DNA from 3 places in the Paenibacillus sp. PvR098 genome. Region 2 is predicted to be linked to each of the others. Evidence: riboswitches for the same ligand, from Rfam matches in the RefSeq annotation. Region 2 holds a riboswitch; each other region holds the start of a gene.

Region 1 (6,352 bases), 690 kb from region 2:
AACAGAGCGGTAAAACGTATTCATTCAAACTAACGCATATCACGCAGCCTACTCACGTCTGGCACAAAACCTCGGAAAAATTTAATGAAGAATTACAGGCTCGTTCCAATGGCCGCATGAAGGTGGATATTTTTCCGGCAGGTCAGCTTGGAGCTGAGAAAGACATGGTGCAGCAGTTAGAAAGCGGAACACTGGAATTCGGAATTATCACTAACGCGTATATGAGTACCCGTGCTGAAGCTTTTAATGCATGGAGCATGCCATTTCTGTTTAAGAATCTGGAAGAAACGACAGCGGCAACGAAGACAGAGCCTGCGCAAAAAATTCTGGATGAATTGAGTAAAAACGGGATTCAGGGATTGGCATACTTAACGACGGGAATCCGTCAGGTTTTCATGAAGGAGGGCTTTGTTGACAGCCCGGAAGATTTGAAGGGGAAGAAAATCCGCGTGCTTGGAAGCCCGTCCATTCTGGACTTCTGGAGAACCGTAGGGGCAGGGCCTACGCCAATACCGCTGCCTGAAATATACACTTCCTTACAATCCGGAGTGATCGACGGAATCGATATTGACACCGATGCACTGTTCTCGGAAAAATATTATGAAATCGCAAAAGATTTAACAATTACGAACCATATGGCATTTCCCGGCATCGTAGTCATGAGTAAAATGATACACGATCAAATGTCGGCGGAAGATCAAAAAATCGTGGCAGAGGCGATGCAAGCTGCCATTGATTGGGGAAATCAAGAAGCGATAGAGCGTGAACATAAAAACCTGGTAGAACTGAAAAAATTAGGAGTAAACGTTACCGAACTGACCAATACGGAAAGCTTCAATGCGATACGAGATGAAGTCTATGCTAAATACTCGGCTAATACGCTAATTAAAGAATTCATTGAAACGATCCGCAAATAATAACAGGAACACTATTAATCAGACGAGGATGATTTCGCCCTCGTCTCACTTTTATAGGTGAGTGATATAGAAAGGGGTATTTGACATGAACGGTGTACATGATATGGGCGGAATGCAAGGTTTTGGACAAATAGTACGTGAGGAAAATGAACCGGTTTTTCATGCAGATTGGGAAGGTAAAATGCGGGCGATGCTTGTTACTCTAAGTAAAAAAAATGTAATTAATCTGGATGAAGTCCGTTATGCGGTTGAAAGAGTCAAACCCGATTTTTACTTGGCCTTCTCGTACTACGAAAAATGGTTATATGGCTTATTGATCTTGTTAATTGAGAAAGGCGTTCTGAATGATGTAGAGATACAGGAAATAAAGAAGGGATTTTCTCTTGATGAAAACCAGGATCTTCTGAACGCATTGACTCAATTGAAATACGTTCGCGACAACAAAACGGCTCTGAACATCACTCGCGAATCAGCTCCAAAATTTAAGCCGGGGGATACAGTTATAACGAAGCTTATCCATTCGAAGGGACATATCCGATTACCCAGTTATGCCAAAGGGAAAATGGGATGCGTAAAAGAAATCCATGGGAATTACAAATTGCCAGAGACCAATATTTATTCCGAACAAGCGATTAAAGAACCCGTATACCTTGTTGAATTTGATGCTTCGGATTTATGGGGGCCGGATACGCCAAGAAAAGATAAGGTTCTGATTGACCTATGGGAGAGCTACTTGCAGCCTGCTACCATTTGAATCTGAAAGCGATTTGCCCACGTACGGGAAAAAACCTTATTTTGTGTGGACGTTTTACCGGAGTATACCGTTCGCTAAAGTCGCTGACTCGAACAAGTTAACCGGGAAACTCGCCAAGAAGTTTGGAATGGCGAGATAAACTGGAAGCTTAGCTGAACTAAATAAAACCAACAGATGCTCAGTGGCAATCTGTTGGTTTTTAGGTTGCTTCATAGGCTAGTTCGATTCCCTTTGCCTTGTACGTCCGCCGTTGATATATCCTCTGGCTATGCGGGAAGCCCGAAGGGTTGACACGATAACAAGCGTCTCATCCCGGGTCATATTCCGGCCTTCATACGAAAAGTCGGACAAATCAGCCATTTGTTCATTCGTATACTTGTCGAACAAGTCGATTAACATTTCCATATTATGGTCCATAGAAAGTTTCTCCTGCTATTGTTTTTTGTTTTTAACTACGATTTATTATTACAGAAGATTATGAAATTCGTCAACTGGGCTGGCACCTATGACGCATCAACGGATGCTTCATACGTTATCTGCTTTACATAGTTAACGATTGGGATGAACTGATTACTTTAGAATATAGCAGTTTATTCATTAGAGGTGCTGTTATGGAACAGTCGCCAATTCATCCGTAGATGCTGGAACACAAACCGCAGTTTGGTTATGGGTGTGAAAACTATAATTAAGACCATCAGACTATATGTACTGGATAACGGGACTGTAAGATCATGTAAACAAATAATAATTCTGATACTTTTCAAAAATATTTGTACATTTTTCGACAAAATCCAATGATTATTGACATTTGTTTTTGATTCAGTGTATTTTGATGTATGGTTATTATTACCTAAATTCTATTTGATAAAGGCAAACTTGCCGAAAGGTAAGGGCGCAAAGCCACGGGTCTAAGGTGCTAGCTATGACGGCCGGGTTGCCAATGGGGGAGAACAGGACCCTTTGGGGGTCCTTTTTTTGACCATAAAATAGAAAAATATGAAAGATCATATCATTGCAGGAAATCATCGACATGCTAGAACGGAATGGAGTTTTTATTTTTAAATTCGTCAAATTGATGTTGGTGGTGATGGGTCTTCTGTTGAAAATGGGGATATGACGCTAAGGTTTTATAAATTAAAAAAGGGGCTTACTACTAATGAAATGGTTTTATGATTTGAAAACGTCTGTGAAATTGATTTCAGCATTTGTCTTTATGGCCATCCTGCTTGCATGTGTGGGGTTCTTTGGATTAAATAACATGGGTAAATTAAATGACGAGATCACGATCACTTATAATGATCGTTTAATACCGATTAATGATCTTTCCAGTTCACAAATTTTGTATCAACGAATCAGAGTGAATATTCGCGATATGAACTTCGTAGCGAATACGCCTGAGGCTAAAAATAATTATGAACAAAGGATACAAGAACTTAAAATACAAATTGACGCAAACATCGATAAATACAGCAAAACAGGCTTGGACTCGCAAGCACAGGAATTGTTAAAGAAATTTGACCCCGCATGGCAAGCTTATAAAGGGATATTGGATCAGGCGATTCAATCCGCTCATGCCGGAGATGTGGAAGGATATTTAAGACTTGCTCCCGGTTTTAGAGAAGTAGGCGACCAAGCCGAAACGATTTTACAGGAGTTAATTTCCTTAAACATTCAGACCGCGGAAAAAGCGAATCAGGAGGCCAATGCTACTTACGCAAGCTCCCGAACCATTACGATAACGATTATCCTTGCTTCCCTGCTCTTCAGTATTGGATTCGGTTACTTCATCTCTCAAATTATTTCACGTCCTTTGAATCGCGTGGTGGGGTTAGTCGATAAAGTAGCCGGAGGCGATTTAAGAGAAACAGCGGATATCGATACGAAAGACGAGATAGGGCAGTTGGCTAATTCGATCAATGACATGGTGCTAAGCTTAAGAACAACGGTTAGCGGGATTATGGCATCAGCGGAAAGCGTCGCTGCAGCGTCCCAGCAAATATCCGCTACCACCGAGGAGATTGCGAGCGGTACAACCAGTCAGGCCAATGACGCTCAAACGATGAACGAATTGTTCAAGGAATTGTCTAACGCCATTGACTCAGTAGCTAAGGGTGCTGAGCAAGCCTCTGAATTGTCCAACAGCACGGTAGGAATTGCGCAGGAAGGCGGCAAAGTGGTCCGTTTCTCGATTGAAGGTATGCAGCTAGTCAATCAGCAAATGTCCCGCCTCGAAGAAGATTCGAATAAAATTGGGGAAATTATTGAAGTCATTGACGATATTGCCGAGCAAACGAATCTATTAGCTCTGAATGCGGCGATTGAGGCGGCTCGCGCTGGAGACCAGGGCCGGGGGTTTGCGGTTGTTGCGGACGAGGTACGTAAGTTGGCCGAACGCAGCGGTGAAGCGACCAAGCAAATCACGGCTATAATTAAAGGGATGCAGGTGAATACCCAGCAAAGTGTGAAAGCCGTAGGGGAAGGCGTCGTATCGTCGCAAAAAACCGGGGAAGCATTTGAGCATATTATCACGATGGTTAATGAATCCGCCCACAAGGTAACGGAAATCGCCGCGGCGAGCGAAGAACAGTCTGCTCAATCCTCGGAGGTGCTCGCATCGATCGAAAGTATCTCCGCCTCAACAGAAGAAGCGGCAGCAGCTTCCGAGGAAACCGCATCTACAGCTCAATCCCTTGCAGGGCTTGCGGATGAATTGAATAGTGCCGTATCAATTTTTAGAGTTAGATAAGTGATTTAATTATTATAGAAGGGGAATGAACACTGTGAGATTGATTCCTATCACTGAATATGATGACAGGACCATGCAGTTGGCGAAGCCGGTATATGACAGTCAGCGCCGTATGCTGCTGTCCGCAAACCAGACCATTCATCCTAAATATTTGGAAAGATTAGTTCAAATTGGCATCAAAAATTTGATTGTTGAAGACGCCGAATCCAAAGGAATTACACTGGAGGAAATGATCGATATTCCATCATGGATGGATATTGTGCAGTCGGTTCAGGAAGCCTTCAATGCCGTAAAATTAAAGAAGCAGATGCCCACTATAAAATTACTTCAAGGAACAGGACGTCTTATCCAGGAAATCAAAAGCCGGTCCCTTGTTTTGCCCGTACCCTCTACAACGTTGGCCGTGGAACTAAAACCTTATGCCCATGCGGTCAATGTAGCGATACTGTCCCTGCAAGTGGGTAAAATTCTTGGCTATAACGAATTAATGCTCCGGGATCTTGCATTGGGATGTTTGCTTCATGATATAGGAAAAGCGGTGAATAGTGTGGGAAGGGAGCATCCGGAGGCCGGATTTACTGTCCTGCGGAGTATTCGCGAAATCAGTTTATTATCTGCCCATATCGCATACCAGCATCATGAAACCCTCGACGGCCAAGGATACCCACGGTCGATCAGCGGGGAGGCTTTCCACCCCTATGCCCAAATATGCGGAGTGTGCAATGTGTACGAGAATCAAACGGGAGATACTCCTCCTCACGATGCTATGGAGATGGTGATGGCATTAAGCAGCATCTCCTATAATGTCGAAGTAATACAGGCCTTCGTGAGGGCCGTTCCTGCCTATTCTCCGGGAACCATAATTCTCCTTCAAGGTGGGGAAGAAGCGATCGTTACCAAGATCACCAGCCATATGCAGAGACCCGTTGTTCGTATTCTGGCTACAGGCGAGGAGATCTCCCTTGCGGATCATCCAACGATTATGATATCCGGTTGCAAATAAAATCAACAAGAGAACAGGTGGAGGATGAAGATGCAGGGTACTGGGCAGGAGCAATATGTCGAGTTTGGTATCGAAAGTGAACAATATGCCATTCGGATTCAGGATATTCATGAAATTATAAAGATGCAGAACATCACACAAATCCCTAACGTGATGCCCTATGTGAAAGGGGTTATTAACCTCAGGGGGAAGATTGTTCCCGTGATTAGTCTTCGCAATTTGTTTCAGCATGATGAAAAGGAATATTCCAAGACCACACGAATTGTGGTGGTTCATCATCAAGAGGATGCCGTTGGAATTGTTGTGGACCGCGTGAATAAAGTAACCACCTTCTCAGATATTCAGCTTCCTCCGGATTGTGTGGGCGGGATATCCGGCAGCTTTTTTACAGGTATCGGATTTACGGATAGCGGATTGGTCGGTATATTAAAGCTGGATGAAGTGTTAGTTCATGAATAGGAGTGAAACGTCCATGTTTTCCGAATACAGAGAGGTTTTTCTGGAAGAGCTGGGAGAGCAGCTGCAGCTTATGGACGATGAAATTCTAAAGCTCGAACAAGAAGGGGATTCCCTTCGGGTTATCCAAAGTTTATTTCGCGCCGCGCATACCTTGAAGGGTTCATCTGCGGCGATGGGCTTTGAGGAAATGAAGCAATTAACCCACGAGATGGAACATCTTTTGGATCAGGTTAGAAGTAATAAATTAGAGGTAACGGGCCCGCTGATTGATCTTCTCTTTCAGTCGCTTGATTATCTCAAACAGTTAAAGAACGATATTGAACGTAACGATAAGTCAATGACGGATATCTCGGATTGCGTGGAGAAGCTGCAAACCTTTACCGACATGCGTAAGCCAGCAACTGGCTCAGGGCCTACGATGTACTCTGCTCCCAAACCTGTATTGAACTTGGATACCCGGCTAAAAGTACAGG
Region 2 (6,352 bases):
CGCCTCTGAACCAAATGACATAGGGCATGTAGACGTTATTGGTAGACCATGCCACGATCCGGTCTATAAAAAGAAAGGTGAAATATAGGAAACCGTAAAAAAAATAATGCATGGTCGTATAGACCGTAATAGAAAATCTAGGGAGATGGGAAATCCCCGTTTTCTTCGATTTACGCTCATCGAGTTCAAAGTAATATTTGATGAGGATTGCGCTCAAGAGGGAGATGATCAATATGGCCAGCAATTGGGCCCATATGATGTCCATGCCGAGTATTTTATAAAAAACATAAACGATAGCGATTCCCAAAATAATGAAGACCGTAAACGTAATCTCCCTGCGAAGAATGTACATCACCGTAACGGTTAGCCAAATGGAGCTCAACAGGATAAAGTAAGCGACGATGTAAAACAGCATCCGGTAGGGAAACAGGGTGAAAAAAATGTCCGTGATTAAGATAATGGCGGATAATGCCAGTGATACGATGAAACCGATTCGGATAAATAAATAGGTCGTTCTTCTCGCAAGATGATAGTGTCCTTGTATGATATAAAAAAAGCCGCGTCTAGCAATCGCTTGCGTAAAACCGCCAACCGTCATAAAACTCAGGATCGTCCCTATGGCAATGCTTGTGGCCAGCTCAACCGATAAGTTCTCGTTGGACCAAAGCGAAAATTTCAAGGTCAGCATGGACAATACAGATATGGCCATCGGCAGAGCAAAGATCACGCCTCGCAGAAAAGCACGAAGAAGTTCTAAGACGGTAGACAGCACTGCGGGTTTATCAACATTGGAAAATGGGCTATACACAATCTTGTCTTGTATGGCATTCCACAGCACCTCAGCCAATTCGAATACATTGTTCATGCCGAATTCTTTACTTGTTCGCTGATCGTTCCACCCCATGGATTCGAGCAAAGCGGCGACTTCATTCATGTCTTGGGGCTGCAAATGACGATTCAGAATATCCTTCATCAGTACGTTGAAGAGCTCTCTTTGCTCTTCCCGAACCAAGCCTTTGGCATGAACCTTCACGATTTCACTCATGCTCCTGATCCCCAAAGCCAGGTAAAATCATCTGTACGATAAGGTCAGCCATCTTGCCTTCCGCCTCCGCCTTCGTCACCACATCCGATGTAATGACACTATTCTTGCTGACGATAATCTGTCCATTGCGATCATAAATATCTTCACCCGCCTTATTACCGACGATATACTGATTTTTTATCAGCTCGATCTCCTCGGTCAAGGGGAAAACGGCGCTTCTATTCTCCTGCGATGCCTGCGGCTTCAAAGGTACAACCTTGCTTCCGCGACCTGAGATATCCGACGCTGCTGCAGTAAGCGGCTCGGCTATAACCGTCTGTGGAAGCATCCCAGGTTCAGATCGCTCCCAAGGGAAGCCCGAATCGATGAGATGTTCCTTGGGCTTTGGCGCGGCTTCATCTACTCCGTGCCCCCCCGTATGCGAACGGTCATTAAGTTCCCCTAAGTATTCGTCAATATTATCCCAAAAGCCGCTTAATGTTTCTGGTTGCTGCTTGGGTTCTTCAGCAGGAATCTCTAACTGGGGATGCGATTCTTGTGGAGGCCGCTCCTCCACGGGTGTGCTCATATCCGGAGGCATACCGTCATCGAACTGATGAAGAACAACCCGCTCAAGTTCATCCAACATGATTTTAAGCAGATTTTGAACCATTTGCAGCTCTTCATCTATTTTTCGGGCTCTTTCCTCCTGCTCCGCTTTTCTTGCTGCAAACTCGGCTCGGACACGTTCAAGCTCCGCTTCCTTCTGTTGATTCAGCAGTACGACAGCATCTTTCGTCTTCTTTAGAATCAGGTCTTTATAAACATGTGCGGATACCGACGGTTTGACTTGCTGCTTTTTTTCGTTCCATTCCTTTTCCAGCTGCATATTTTCTTTCTTCACGTTCTCGATTTGCTGTCTCAAGACAAAAAATTGGTTCCACAGAATTTTGACGTTATCCTCAGGGATCCCTGGTTCTGGACCTTCTGGCATAAAATTCCCTTCTCTCGTCTTAAGACTCCGACATTTTGCTACGTGCAGTTTGAATGGTCTCAAGCAGAAGCTGCTTAAACCGTTGTTTTTTTAAGTTTTTATCTACAATAATCCGTTCTTGCTGTTCCTCTTCCTGCCGCAGCTCCTCCGTAATACGGTAGACCTGTTTCGTGTTTTCGAGATGAGACATCATAATGAGAGACGAGATTTCTCCTTCAAAGACGGATGAAATTGCGTCATGCTCTCTAACGTCCGTAAGCTTTTTCTTCCATTCTTCATTCTCGGCTATCAGCTTCTTAAGCTCATCCTCTGATTCGGATATCAATTTCTTATACAACGCATCCACAATCGATTAGCCCCCCCAAGTCGCACAGCCGTTATGCCGTTTGCTTTCCACCGTTTAATCGTTTGTTTCCGGCCAACTGCATCAGCAACTTCATCCTCTCCAGCTCCATACTTGCACGTTCACGATCCCCGAGTCTTTCATAACATACCGCGATTTCCCCTATCAAAACGGGAGTAAATACAGCCGCTGGAAGCATGTTTACGGCCGAACGAAACTGGGCTGCCGCCTCCTGGTAATATCCTCGTGACATTAAGATATAAGCTTGCTCTGCGTGAAGCTTTTGAAGCTGTTCGGGAGATAAACCCCGAGCGGCAGGTACGTTTTCGTGCGCGTAGATAGACAATTTAATGTAGCTTTTCAAATAATTCTCCAGCACTTTATCCAGTGTCAGAAAATGAAGCGCCCGCTCCCGGGCCCGTTTGCCTAAAGAGTTCCTCAATTCAGGATCCTTTAGCAGCACTATGATTTTATCGGCCAGTGCCTCGCTGCGTCCAGGGGTTACGACAAAGCCCGTATCACCCAATGCCTCCCGAATGCCTCCTACGTCAGTTGCAACAACTGGCTTGGCGGTCATCATGCCTTCCACCACTGCGTAAGGGAATGCTTCCGTCATGCTGGACAGGGCAACCACGTCGCCGCTCTGATAAGCCGCCGCCATATTCTGAGTATGTCCCGCAAAAATAATCGTCTCATTCAAATCCAATTTATCCCGCAAGGCGAGGCATTCTTCATAGTATTCCTGCACCGCCACGCTTCCGTGAATCACAAATCGTACATCCGGGATCTGCTGTTTTACCGTAAAAGCAGCTTGAACCAACGTTAATATATCCTTGTTCGGGTCGATACGCGCAACCGTCACAACCGTCGGATGCTCATTTCTCCGAATGGGACCCTCCCGAAAAATCTGTTCGTCCACGCCGTTATAAATGACATTAATTTTACTCGGCTCCACCCCGAGCCTGGACTCCCATCGCGTGTTGTACTCGCATACGGGAGAAACCTGATCCGCAAAGGTGTAATTCAAACTGACAATGGAAGATACTAGCCGTATCAAAAACGTATTTAAAAAAGAGGACAGTCCTCTCTTGGATAATGACAAATATTGTTCCCGGAGATACACGCCATGCTCGGTTAAAAGCAGTGGAGTTTTATGCGCCATTTTGGCCAACACGGCAGGAATACCGCAGAAAGCTGCCGCCGAGGAATGGGATACATGCACTTTGGGAATGGGGTTGTTCAATATGTTGAAAAAACGGTAAATCCAGCCAAGGCTTTGAATCATGCCATAAATATCTGGTTCCGGCAAATGAGTACGGGTATCCTTGCACGCGGACAATATAATGTCCTTGTAGATGTCCCAGGTAATTTCAGCCTTGAAGCTTTCTTTGTATTCGTACTGACTGAAGTATTGATTCAATTCGTAGAGAATTTGACCGAAACGGGTTGGATTTTTTTCCGAGCTGATAATTTCTTTGATCAAATCGGAAAAGAGGGGGATAAACCGTTTTTTAACTACCTGGTGCACCGTTCTTTTTTTGGACAGATAGACTTGAGAGAATGGTATTTTTAGATGCTCACAGGGTTCCTCTGTTCCCCACAAGGGCATTTGGGTTATTTGCGTATTTTGGGGTTTTTCGAATTGAGGGGTAATGAACGGGTCAGCCACCACACTGAAGATGACGTAATCCACCATGCTCAGCTGTTTGACTAATATATCACACCAAGTGCTGACGCCGCCTTGGAAGTAGGGATAAGTTCCTTCCGTTAAAAGCATAACTGTGAGCTTATTTTTCATACCGAACACCGTCCCATGAAAACATTTTTCGTCTAGCGAAAAATGGCCGGTTGCACTAATAGCTCTGTCTGCTCCAAGTGCCCACATAAGGAGTAGACTTCAACGCTTCCATTGCTTGTAATTTTTTCGAAAAATATGACGAAGCACATCTATATACCCATTATCATTGATACAATATGTATCTCACGAAACAAATATTTTGTCAAGTCATCATTTCTTCCCACTTATAGGTCAAAAGAACTATAGATTCTTCCTTAAGACTTATCCTACTTACTCTGTGTAAGCATATTCATATGCAAAATAAGCTGCGTTAGAAGGTTTAAACGCTTGGCTTTTTCTATAACTTCCATCGTAATCAGATCGCCTTCGGCGATCAGCAGCTTACCCTCTTGATCGTGCAAATCCTCACCCGCTCTTTTCCCTGCTATATAGTTCTTCTTTAAAGCTTCAGACTTTGATGACTTGTCCGTATCTTCCTTTTTGATTTGAGAATGAGCTGCAGCAATTTTCCCCGAAGCCTTCTCCACTTCGTTCAGCAGCATGCCCAGCATTTGCTTCTTCTTGTGGATTTCTTGTTCCACAATTGCGATTTCTTGCTCACGGCCCAGCTTTTTTCGTTTGTAGCTCTCATGTAATGCGAGCACGTCCACCTCGTTTTGCCCGTGCAGCAGAAGCACCGATTCTTTCGTTTTCTTTCGGATCAAAACAATATATTCCTCATCCACTTCGGGAAGTTGAAGCCCTCTCTTTAATGTAGCCAGCTTTGCGAGCAATTCACCATTCAGCTGCCTCTCCTCTTCAATATGCTGCTGGAGATATCGGTACTCTTCACCCTTTGGCTTTTCCCACTCGTCTGAACCCATTTCTAGTTCCTCCTTTTTTTATTGCGCTAATACTCCGCTATCGCTTTACGGATCAGGTTCGATGCTTCTTGAAGGACACTTTTCAAGCTTTCCAGACTCTTATATTTTTCGAGCAATAACTGTTCGTGCAGCTTGTCTTCTTCTCGCAATTGCTTAAGCAAGACATATAATTTTTTCGTGTACTCTATCTGGCATACCAACAGCAAAGAGGCAGCTTCTTTTTCATAATCATTCGTTAGATAGAAAGGATATTGCTCTTCGATTTGCCGGATCTCTTCCATCAACGTTCGATTACGTTCTTTCCAGTCTTCTAGCTCGCATTCCAGCCTTGTCTGCTCCGTATCGATATGGTATCCCCCCGGTTTCCTATAAATGAATTCTACATTATGGAACTGCTACATATGTATGCATTCATATAAACAAACAGACCGCCCCAAAGGGACGGCCTGAACAGTCAAGAAATATATATTATTACGTTTGTTTACATCGCCTGATATCCAAGCGATTAGTCCTTACCCGATGATTCCATCGGCAGCCGGACAAAAAACTGGATCCTGCCCTCTTCCGATTGGGAGACGTGGATTTCTCCTCCGTGCAGTCGAACAATCTCCCGGCATACAGCTAGTCCGATGCCGCTTCCAACCTCGGATAAACCCGCCTTATAGAACCGTTCAAATATCCTCTCCAGTGCCTTTTCGTCAAGCGGATTCGCTTCGTTTTCGAAGATGATTTCAAGAATCGCCCCAACCATGCGATAGGATAGGCTAATCCTACGGCCGGGAAGTGTAAATTTGAGAGAATTGGATATCAAATTATCGATCAATCGTTCGATCAAAAACAAGTCCGCCCTCACGACAAGCACGTCCCCCTCGAACAGCTCATCGAGCGGCTTGTGCGACCATTGGAACCCGCTTCCCCGAATAACAGGTTCCGTTCGTTTATACAAAAATCGCATCAGATCGATAGCTTTAACGAATACGGGTGAAAAGCGCATCTCTCTTTCTTGAAAACTGGCGAGGTCGTTTAGATTTTGTGCCAGCTTGATCGCCCATTCTGACTGCTGCTCAATCACCACTAGATCAGCCGTGCCCTCCGGAGACACGTAAGCCGCCAGCTGCTTCGCCCGACGGCGAATAAGAGCGATTGGCGCTCTCAAATCATGGGCGATATTGTGCATAAGACGAGAGTTGGCCTGGTGCGATTCAGTCAACTGCCTCGTGCGCTCCGATACCTTTCGCTCAAGCTCTTCATTGGAGGCCGCCAGCCGCAGAGTCAAAGCATCCGACTCCTGCTTTAAAGCTACGTAGCGTCTGATGGTTACTCCCATTTG
Region 3 (6,352 bases), 1.3 Mb from region 2:
TATTAGGGAGAATCGTTCTTAATCTTCGTCGTTGTCGTCATCGTCATTGTCGTTTTCAAATTCTACTTTAACTTTTTTACCGCTTGAAAACTCGATTTCCAATTCGAATTTTTCCACATCACTTTCCTCTGTTTGAAGGTAAGTGAATATGCTTTTTTGAATTTCGCTTCTGTCCATAGTTTCAGACAGTTTCATTTGTTCGAAAAGCTCATTTACTGCTTGGATTGCTTTATCTCCGGATACTTTCTCTTTATCTTTTTCCACTTTAGCTTCGACTTTTCCATCATCATCTTTATATTCGAGTTTTAATTTCTGCTTATCGGACAGCTCGATCTCTAACTCAAACTTTTCGATCCCGTGAGCATTGGCTTCTTTTTCTGGCCGTTGCTCCTTGTCTCTATTGTCTCTATTGTCTCTATTATCTCTGTTATCTCTGTTATCTCTGTTGTCTTTGCGAGACTTTTCTTCAGACTTCTCGTCTTCATTTTCCCATTCAATTTCAACTTTACTGCCGTTCGAGAACTTGATTTCGATTTCCAGCTCTTTAACCTCGCTAATCTCCGCTTCCAGCGCTGTTAAGATTTGATTGACGATCTCTTGCTTCGTCATTTGAGGTGTAAACGCAGCCTGTTTAAGGAAATCTTCTACGGCTTGAACCGCTTCGTCTCCCTTCAGTTTTTCCTTGCCTTTTTCACCTTTGGTTTTCTTTTCAACCTCGGCACGTATCTTTCCATCGTTATTCTTATACTTTAATTCAATCTCACTGCCTGACGTTAATTCGATATCCGTTTTAAATTCGTTGATTCCGGCTGTCTTCTCATCAACCGTCTCTTTATTGATGAAGCTTGCTTCCAGCACGACATCATTCTCAACGGTCAGTGACACCACATCGCCTACAAGGAGCTGGGATGCCGGAATAAACCGCTGATTGTACGGAACTGCAAGGTCCGGCGAAATTTTATAGGTAAATGAATCTTGATTAAAGCTTTGAACTGCGATGGAACCATACGTACTGGAATAGACACTGTCCGTCACATTACGGTCAAAATTCAACGCAGTTATTGTTCCTTTGATGGTGACCGCTCCGGATTGCTCAAGTAAGTTGTCATTGGTTCTTACGAGCAGTGCAGCCATCTCAGCGCGTGTAACGTTATTATTGGGCTTGAACGTCTCATCAGGATAACCGCTAACAATGCCTTGTTGAACAGCTATGTTTACATATCCAACCGCTCCGGCCGGAATATCTCCAGCATCTTTAAAATCCGGAACGGCCGTCATTTGACTAAGCGCCTCTTTTTGTAGCCCCAGAGCTTTTACTAGTAGGCCCGCTACCCAAACCCGGCTTGCTGGTGTATTCGGTTGAAGCCTTTCTTCTGAAGTATCGAAAAGGCCTTGCTCCAAAGCGATGATAACGTATCCTTTGGCCCAGCTGTAATTGCTATCGATGATCGAAGCATCTTTGAAGTGGAGCTTGCTATCACCCGGCTTTGCTTTGGCCTGCTCTTCCAGTCCCATGAGCCGAACAGCCGTAACTACGGCTTCAATACGACTAACAGGCTGATTAGGACGAAAAGTGCCGTCTTCATAACCGGACAATACATTCTTGGATTTCATCTTCCCAATAGATTCCGCTGCCCAGGCTGCTTCTGCCGAGTCATTAAAACCAAGGTTTAATGCACTACGATTTGCACTTGAATCCGTTGTTTCCGGTTCAGCCGCAAAGCTTTGTCCTGCCAAACTCAACACCAATAATGAAATCATGAATACCTGCATTACATAACGAAGCTTTCTCATCATACGCCTCCTTGGACTAAACACCTCTTATAAAACACAAAAAAAGCTTATCTGCGCTGCGCAAAGATAAGCTTGTGTGTTTTACTAGCTTTCTCGGCAACTGGCTGGCATAGTTCAAAACCTTAGCCCCTGTAGCTTTGCGTCATCACCTTTCAATGATTTTGCCTTTATCAAGTTTTTTTATAAAAATAGCTTCAAGCTCATTATAACAGTTTTCCGTTATCTGACAAGTGTCGACATTTTTTTGAAATGTCGATTAGGCGGTTATGCAAAAAGCCGACCTAGAGGGGCCGGCTGATTTTACACTATATTTTAAACTTCAATGCTCTAAGCATTACGGTTACGGTTTCGGCACGGGTTGTATTCCCTTTTGGCTTTAGTGTACCGTCCTCATAACCATTCATTAGTCCTGCTGAAGTAGCGGTAGAAACTACAGCCTTTGCCCATTCAGAAATGTCCGAGTTATCACTATAGACCTCGCCATCTGCAACCAATTCCATTTGAAGTACGGCAATCATCATCGTATCATCCTGGCCTTGCTGAACCCTCATCTGCAGTTCGCTGCTTACTTTATTCAAATCGCTTGTATGTTGAATCCATTGAACATGCTTGTCGATTTGCGGCAGGACATATTTCCGGATTCCCCTTGTCTCTCGATGATCCTTATTACCTATCCACTCCTTAATCTTTGACAGCATATCATTGCCCCCCATCATAAAAACAGGAATATAGGACTAACTTTATATATCCATATAATTAGTAAATACGCCGTTAAAATTCGATACCCGTCCGTTGTCCTATATTTTTTCTTTTGAAAAATAGTCAAGGTTGGAACAGGGAGTCGGGGCTCTCTCATAGGTTACTGAAGATAAGAAAAGAAAAAGCAGCCATCACCGTTCAATCGAACGGCAATGGCTGCTCAAAGCTGCTGTATTTGAACAGAACTTGCTAAAACTCAACCCTTATTTGGCCTGAGCCAAATCCTGTATTCCCGTATTCGCTTTGACCAATATCTCATCGTACTTCACATCATCCCGCTTCGCGGAAAGGAAGGTTCCGAGGAAAGCGGCCAAAAAACCTAGCGGAATCGAGATGATCCCCGGATTCGTAAGCGAAATGAGCGGTGTGCCGACGAAAATCGCTTTACCTTCTACCGGATCCCAGACGTTAGGACTGATGCCTACCAGAATGAGTGCGCTGAGTACGCCGACAATCATGCCTGTAACCGCTCCCGCTGTATTGAACCTTTTCCAGTATACCGTGAACAAAAGAACCGGCAGATTGGCACTGGCTGCCACAGCAAAAGCTAAGGCTACAAGGAACGCGACATTCAGCTTCTGCGCAAACAGTGCAAGAATGATCGATATGATCGCTACGCCGACGGAAGCTAGTTTCGCCGCTTTGATTTGCTCCTTCTCGTTCGCCTTTCCATTGCGAACAATATGATTGTAGAAATCGTGGGCGAAGGCGGAAGCGGCAGAAAGCACAAGACCAGCGACAACAGCCAGAATCGTTGCAAAAGCTACGGCCGATACAAAGGCGAACAAAAATTCTCCGCCAAGGGCTCTAGCCAGGAGAGGAGCAGCCATATTGCCTGCGGCATTTGCGCTCACAATGGCATCCTTACCTACGAAAGCCGCTGCGCCGAAGCCGAGGAACACGGTCATCACGTAGAACAGGCCTATAACCCAAGTGGCGACGACTACCGATTTGCGTGCCGTAGGCGCGTCTTTAACCGTGAAGAAACGGATCAATATATGCGGCAGTCCGGCCGTCCCCAACACGAGGGCAAGGTTTAGAGAAATCGTATCGAGTCCATTCCCGAATTTGTTGCCGGGATTCAAAAAAGCTTCTTTCAGCGCGGTAGCATTTCGCATCTCGTCGAACATATGCCCGATGCTGAAATTGAATTTGGCGAAAACAATGAGCGAAATAATAAACGTACCGGCGACAAGCAATACGCATTTGATAATTTGCACCCAGCTCGTTGCCGTCATACCGCCGAAAACAACATACACGGTCATGAGGACACCCACGATGAGCACTGAGGTTGTGTAATCGAGGCTTGGGATCAGAAGAGCGATAAGGCCGCCGGCACCGACCAGCTGTGCGATCATGTAGAAGATGGAAATGACGATGGAATTGATCGCAGCTACGCCACGAATCTTCTTATGATCGAAACGGGCGGCAATCATATCGGCCATCGTATACTTCCCTAAATTTCGAAGCGGCTCGGCTACGAGATACAGCACAACCAGATAAGCAACCAGGAACCCGATGCTGTAGAAAAATCCGTCAAAGCCGAACAGCGCAACCATTCCCGCAATACCCAGGAAGGAGGCGGCGGACATGTAGTCACCCGCTATGGCAAGCCCGTTCTGCCAGCCGGTCAAGCCTCCGCCGGCCGTATAAAACTCGCTTGTTGTTTTTGTTTTTTTGGAGGCGTAATAAGTAATCACGAGCGTGCCGAGAACGATAACGAGAAACAGCAAGAAGGCTGTATTCATGGATTATCCCGCCCTTCTTTCCACAGAATGCACTTGCTTTTTAATTTCTTCACAAATCGCGTCGAAGGTTACAGATTGCTTGGAATAGAGGGAGCACAAAACCCACGTCATAATGAACTGGGCAAAAGCAAACACCCACGCCCAAGTAATCGAGCCGACGGCAGGTGTATTCAACACGTTGGAGAAAGAGGTAAGAACCGGAAGGGTAAAATAAAAAGCAAGAAAGAAGAGCGTCATCGGAATGATAAACCGTTTCTTCTTATTCATCAGCTTGCGAAAAAGCTCAGAACGGGCAATATCGCTGTACGTTAACTGGTTCTTTTTCATCGCGAATCCCTCCACATTATGCGCCGCACCTAATGAAATCAGGTACAGCAAGTTTTTGTAAGCGCTTCAATTCTATTATAGCGTCTCTTCTTAGATCCAGTCCGATTTCGGTGTGAAACGTCGAAATCCGCTCCTTAATTGCAGAAAAACAGTCCTGAGCGGACTGTTCATCAGGTTGATGCTCTTATTACCCCTGCAATAGCCGAAGCAAATCTTTCGCCGCAGTCCGGGAAACCGGAACATTCGTTCGGTTTGTATCCTTCAGAATGACGTTGTAGGCGCCGTTAAACCAAGGCTCGATTTCTTGAATATAATCCAGATTCACCAGATAGCTCCGGTGAGGCCGAAAGAACATGGCCCCAAGCCTCTCCTCAAGCTCCTGCAGCGTCTGCTTCGTTGCATAGGAGCGGCCGTCCGCCATATGAATGTGGGTTACCTTCTCTTCCTTAACCGCATACAGGAAAAGGTCCGCCTCCAGCACGACCATACGGTCGCCGTCATCTACCAGAAGCTTGTTCTTTTTATGAGCTGGAGCTGCCGGCGCTTCTGTCTGCTTATGGACTCCCGAATTGCCCCCGGATTCAGCATTTCTCGCACGGACGCGGTCCAGCGTCCGCCTAAAACGCTCCTCATCATAAGGCTTGAGCAGATAATCCACCGCCTCCAGCTGAAACGCCTCCAGCGCGTATTGATCATAGGCCGTCGTAAATATAATAAACGGACGCGGGTCCATCTCATGCAGAAGATGAGCCGCTTGGATGCCATTCATTTCCGGCATTTCGATATCCAGAAAGACAGCGTCTGGTTTATGCTTTTGTGCCATCTCCACGGCCTCGACTCCGCTTGCGGCCGATGGGAGCAGCGCAATGTCCGGCTCTTTGGACAGCAAATAGATGAGTTCTTCTCTTGCCAGCCGTTCATCTTCCGCGATCATGATGCGAAGCTTCATTCGTGTGTCCCTCCTTTCCCGTTCCGATAAGGTATCGCTAACGTGACTCGCACCCCGCCCTCCGACCGGTTCCCAAACGTAAGCGAAGAGTCAGGGCCGAGCAAGCTGATTAAACGTTGATTCACATTGTGCACGCCAAGACCGGTGCTTCCACTCCCGCTCATCGGCGCTGTACCCAGCTTGTCCAGGAAATCCTCCCGAATCCCTGAGCCGTTGTCCTCGACAACGATCCGCACCATTTCCCCTTCCCGTTTCAGTTCAATCCTTACCCAGCCGCCGCTGGCCTTCTTCTTCAGTCCGTGCTGGATACTGTTCTCCACGAGCGGCTGCAGCGTTGACGGCGGGATCTGCACCATTTCCAGACCCGGTTCCGCTGAGCATTCCACCTTGAGCTGATCGGCAAATCGAATCCGAATGATTGCCAAATACGTGTTCAAATGCTCCACTTCCTGATAGAGCGGAATGAGCGGCGACTGGGTAATCTTGAGGCTCGTCCGCATAAACTGCCCTAGCTGCACTGTGACGTGGCGTGCATTGTCCGGATCGATCCGGATGAGCGTCACGATCGAATTCAGCGTGTTGAACAGAAAATGCGGATTAATTTGCGCCTGCAAAGCCCTCAGCTCAGCATCCTTCATCAGCGCCTCGAGCTTCTCCGCCAGCGCGATCGTGAGCTGACTGGAGATCAGCCTGCTAAAACCGTGCGCAAACTCCTCCTCCACCTTGCGAATCTGCTTGGAGCTGCGAAAATATATTTTGATCAATCCCGCCGTCT

What was found. Region 2 has a riboswitch for cyclic di-GMP ahead of pelF (GT4 family glycosyltransferase PelF). Riboswitches for the same ligand answer to the same signal wherever they lie in the genome.
Region 1: another riboswitch for cyclic di-GMP. It lies ahead of JOE45_RS07605 (methyl-accepting chemotaxis protein); the one in region 2 lies ahead of pelF (GT4 family glycosyltransferase PelF).
Region 3: another riboswitch for cyclic di-GMP. It lies ahead of JOE45_RS17655 (S-layer homology domain-containing protein); the one in region 2 lies ahead of pelF (GT4 family glycosyltransferase PelF).

What each region holds. Positions count from the first base shown of each region.
Region 1 covers NZ_JAFIBU010000001.1:1,517,756-1,524,107, reverse strand. The annotation lists gene JOE45_RS07620 (TRAP transporter substrate-binding protein) at 1-917, shown strand, start outside; gene nthB (nitrile hydratase subunit beta) at 1,003-1,671, shown strand; gene JOE45_RS07610 (hypothetical protein) at 1,888-2,088, opposite strand; cyclic di-GMP riboswitch class I at 2,531-2,613, shown strand; gene JOE45_RS07605 (methyl-accepting chemotaxis protein) at 2,828-4,417, shown strand; gene JOE45_RS07600 (HD-GYP domain-containing protein) at 4,452-5,420, shown strand; gene JOE45_RS07595 (chemotaxis protein CheW) at 5,451-5,879, shown strand; gene JOE45_RS07590 (chemotaxis protein CheA) at 5,893-6,352, shown strand, end outside.
Region 2 covers NZ_JAFIBU010000001.1:2,211,693-2,218,044, forward strand. The annotation lists gene JOE45_RS11030 (hypothetical protein) at 1-1,045, opposite strand, end outside; gene JOE45_RS11035 (hypothetical protein) at 1,038-2,018, opposite strand; gene JOE45_RS11040 (hypothetical protein) at 2,038-2,364, opposite strand; gene pelF (GT4 family glycosyltransferase PelF) at 2,396-4,159, opposite strand; cyclic di-GMP riboswitch class II at 4,195-4,278, opposite strand; gene JOE45_RS11050 (hypothetical protein) at 4,426-5,022, opposite strand; gene JOE45_RS11055 (hypothetical protein) at 5,049-5,306, opposite strand; gene JOE45_RS11060 (sensor histidine kinase) at 5,528-6,352, opposite strand, start outside.
Region 3 covers NZ_JAFIBU010000001.1:3,551,432-3,557,783, reverse strand. The annotation lists gene JOE45_RS17655 (S-layer homology domain-containing protein) at 19-1,794, opposite strand; cyclic di-GMP riboswitch class I at 1,887-1,970, opposite strand; gene JOE45_RS17650 (S-layer homology domain-containing protein) at 2,100-2,492, opposite strand; gene JOE45_RS17645 (solute symporter family protein) at 2,757-4,301, opposite strand; gene JOE45_RS17640 (DUF485 domain-containing protein) at 4,305-4,628, opposite strand; gene JOE45_RS17635 (LytR/AlgR family response regulator transcription factor) at 4,816-5,577, opposite strand; gene JOE45_RS17630 (LytS/YhcK type 5TM receptor domain-containing protein) at 5,574-6,352, opposite strand, start outside.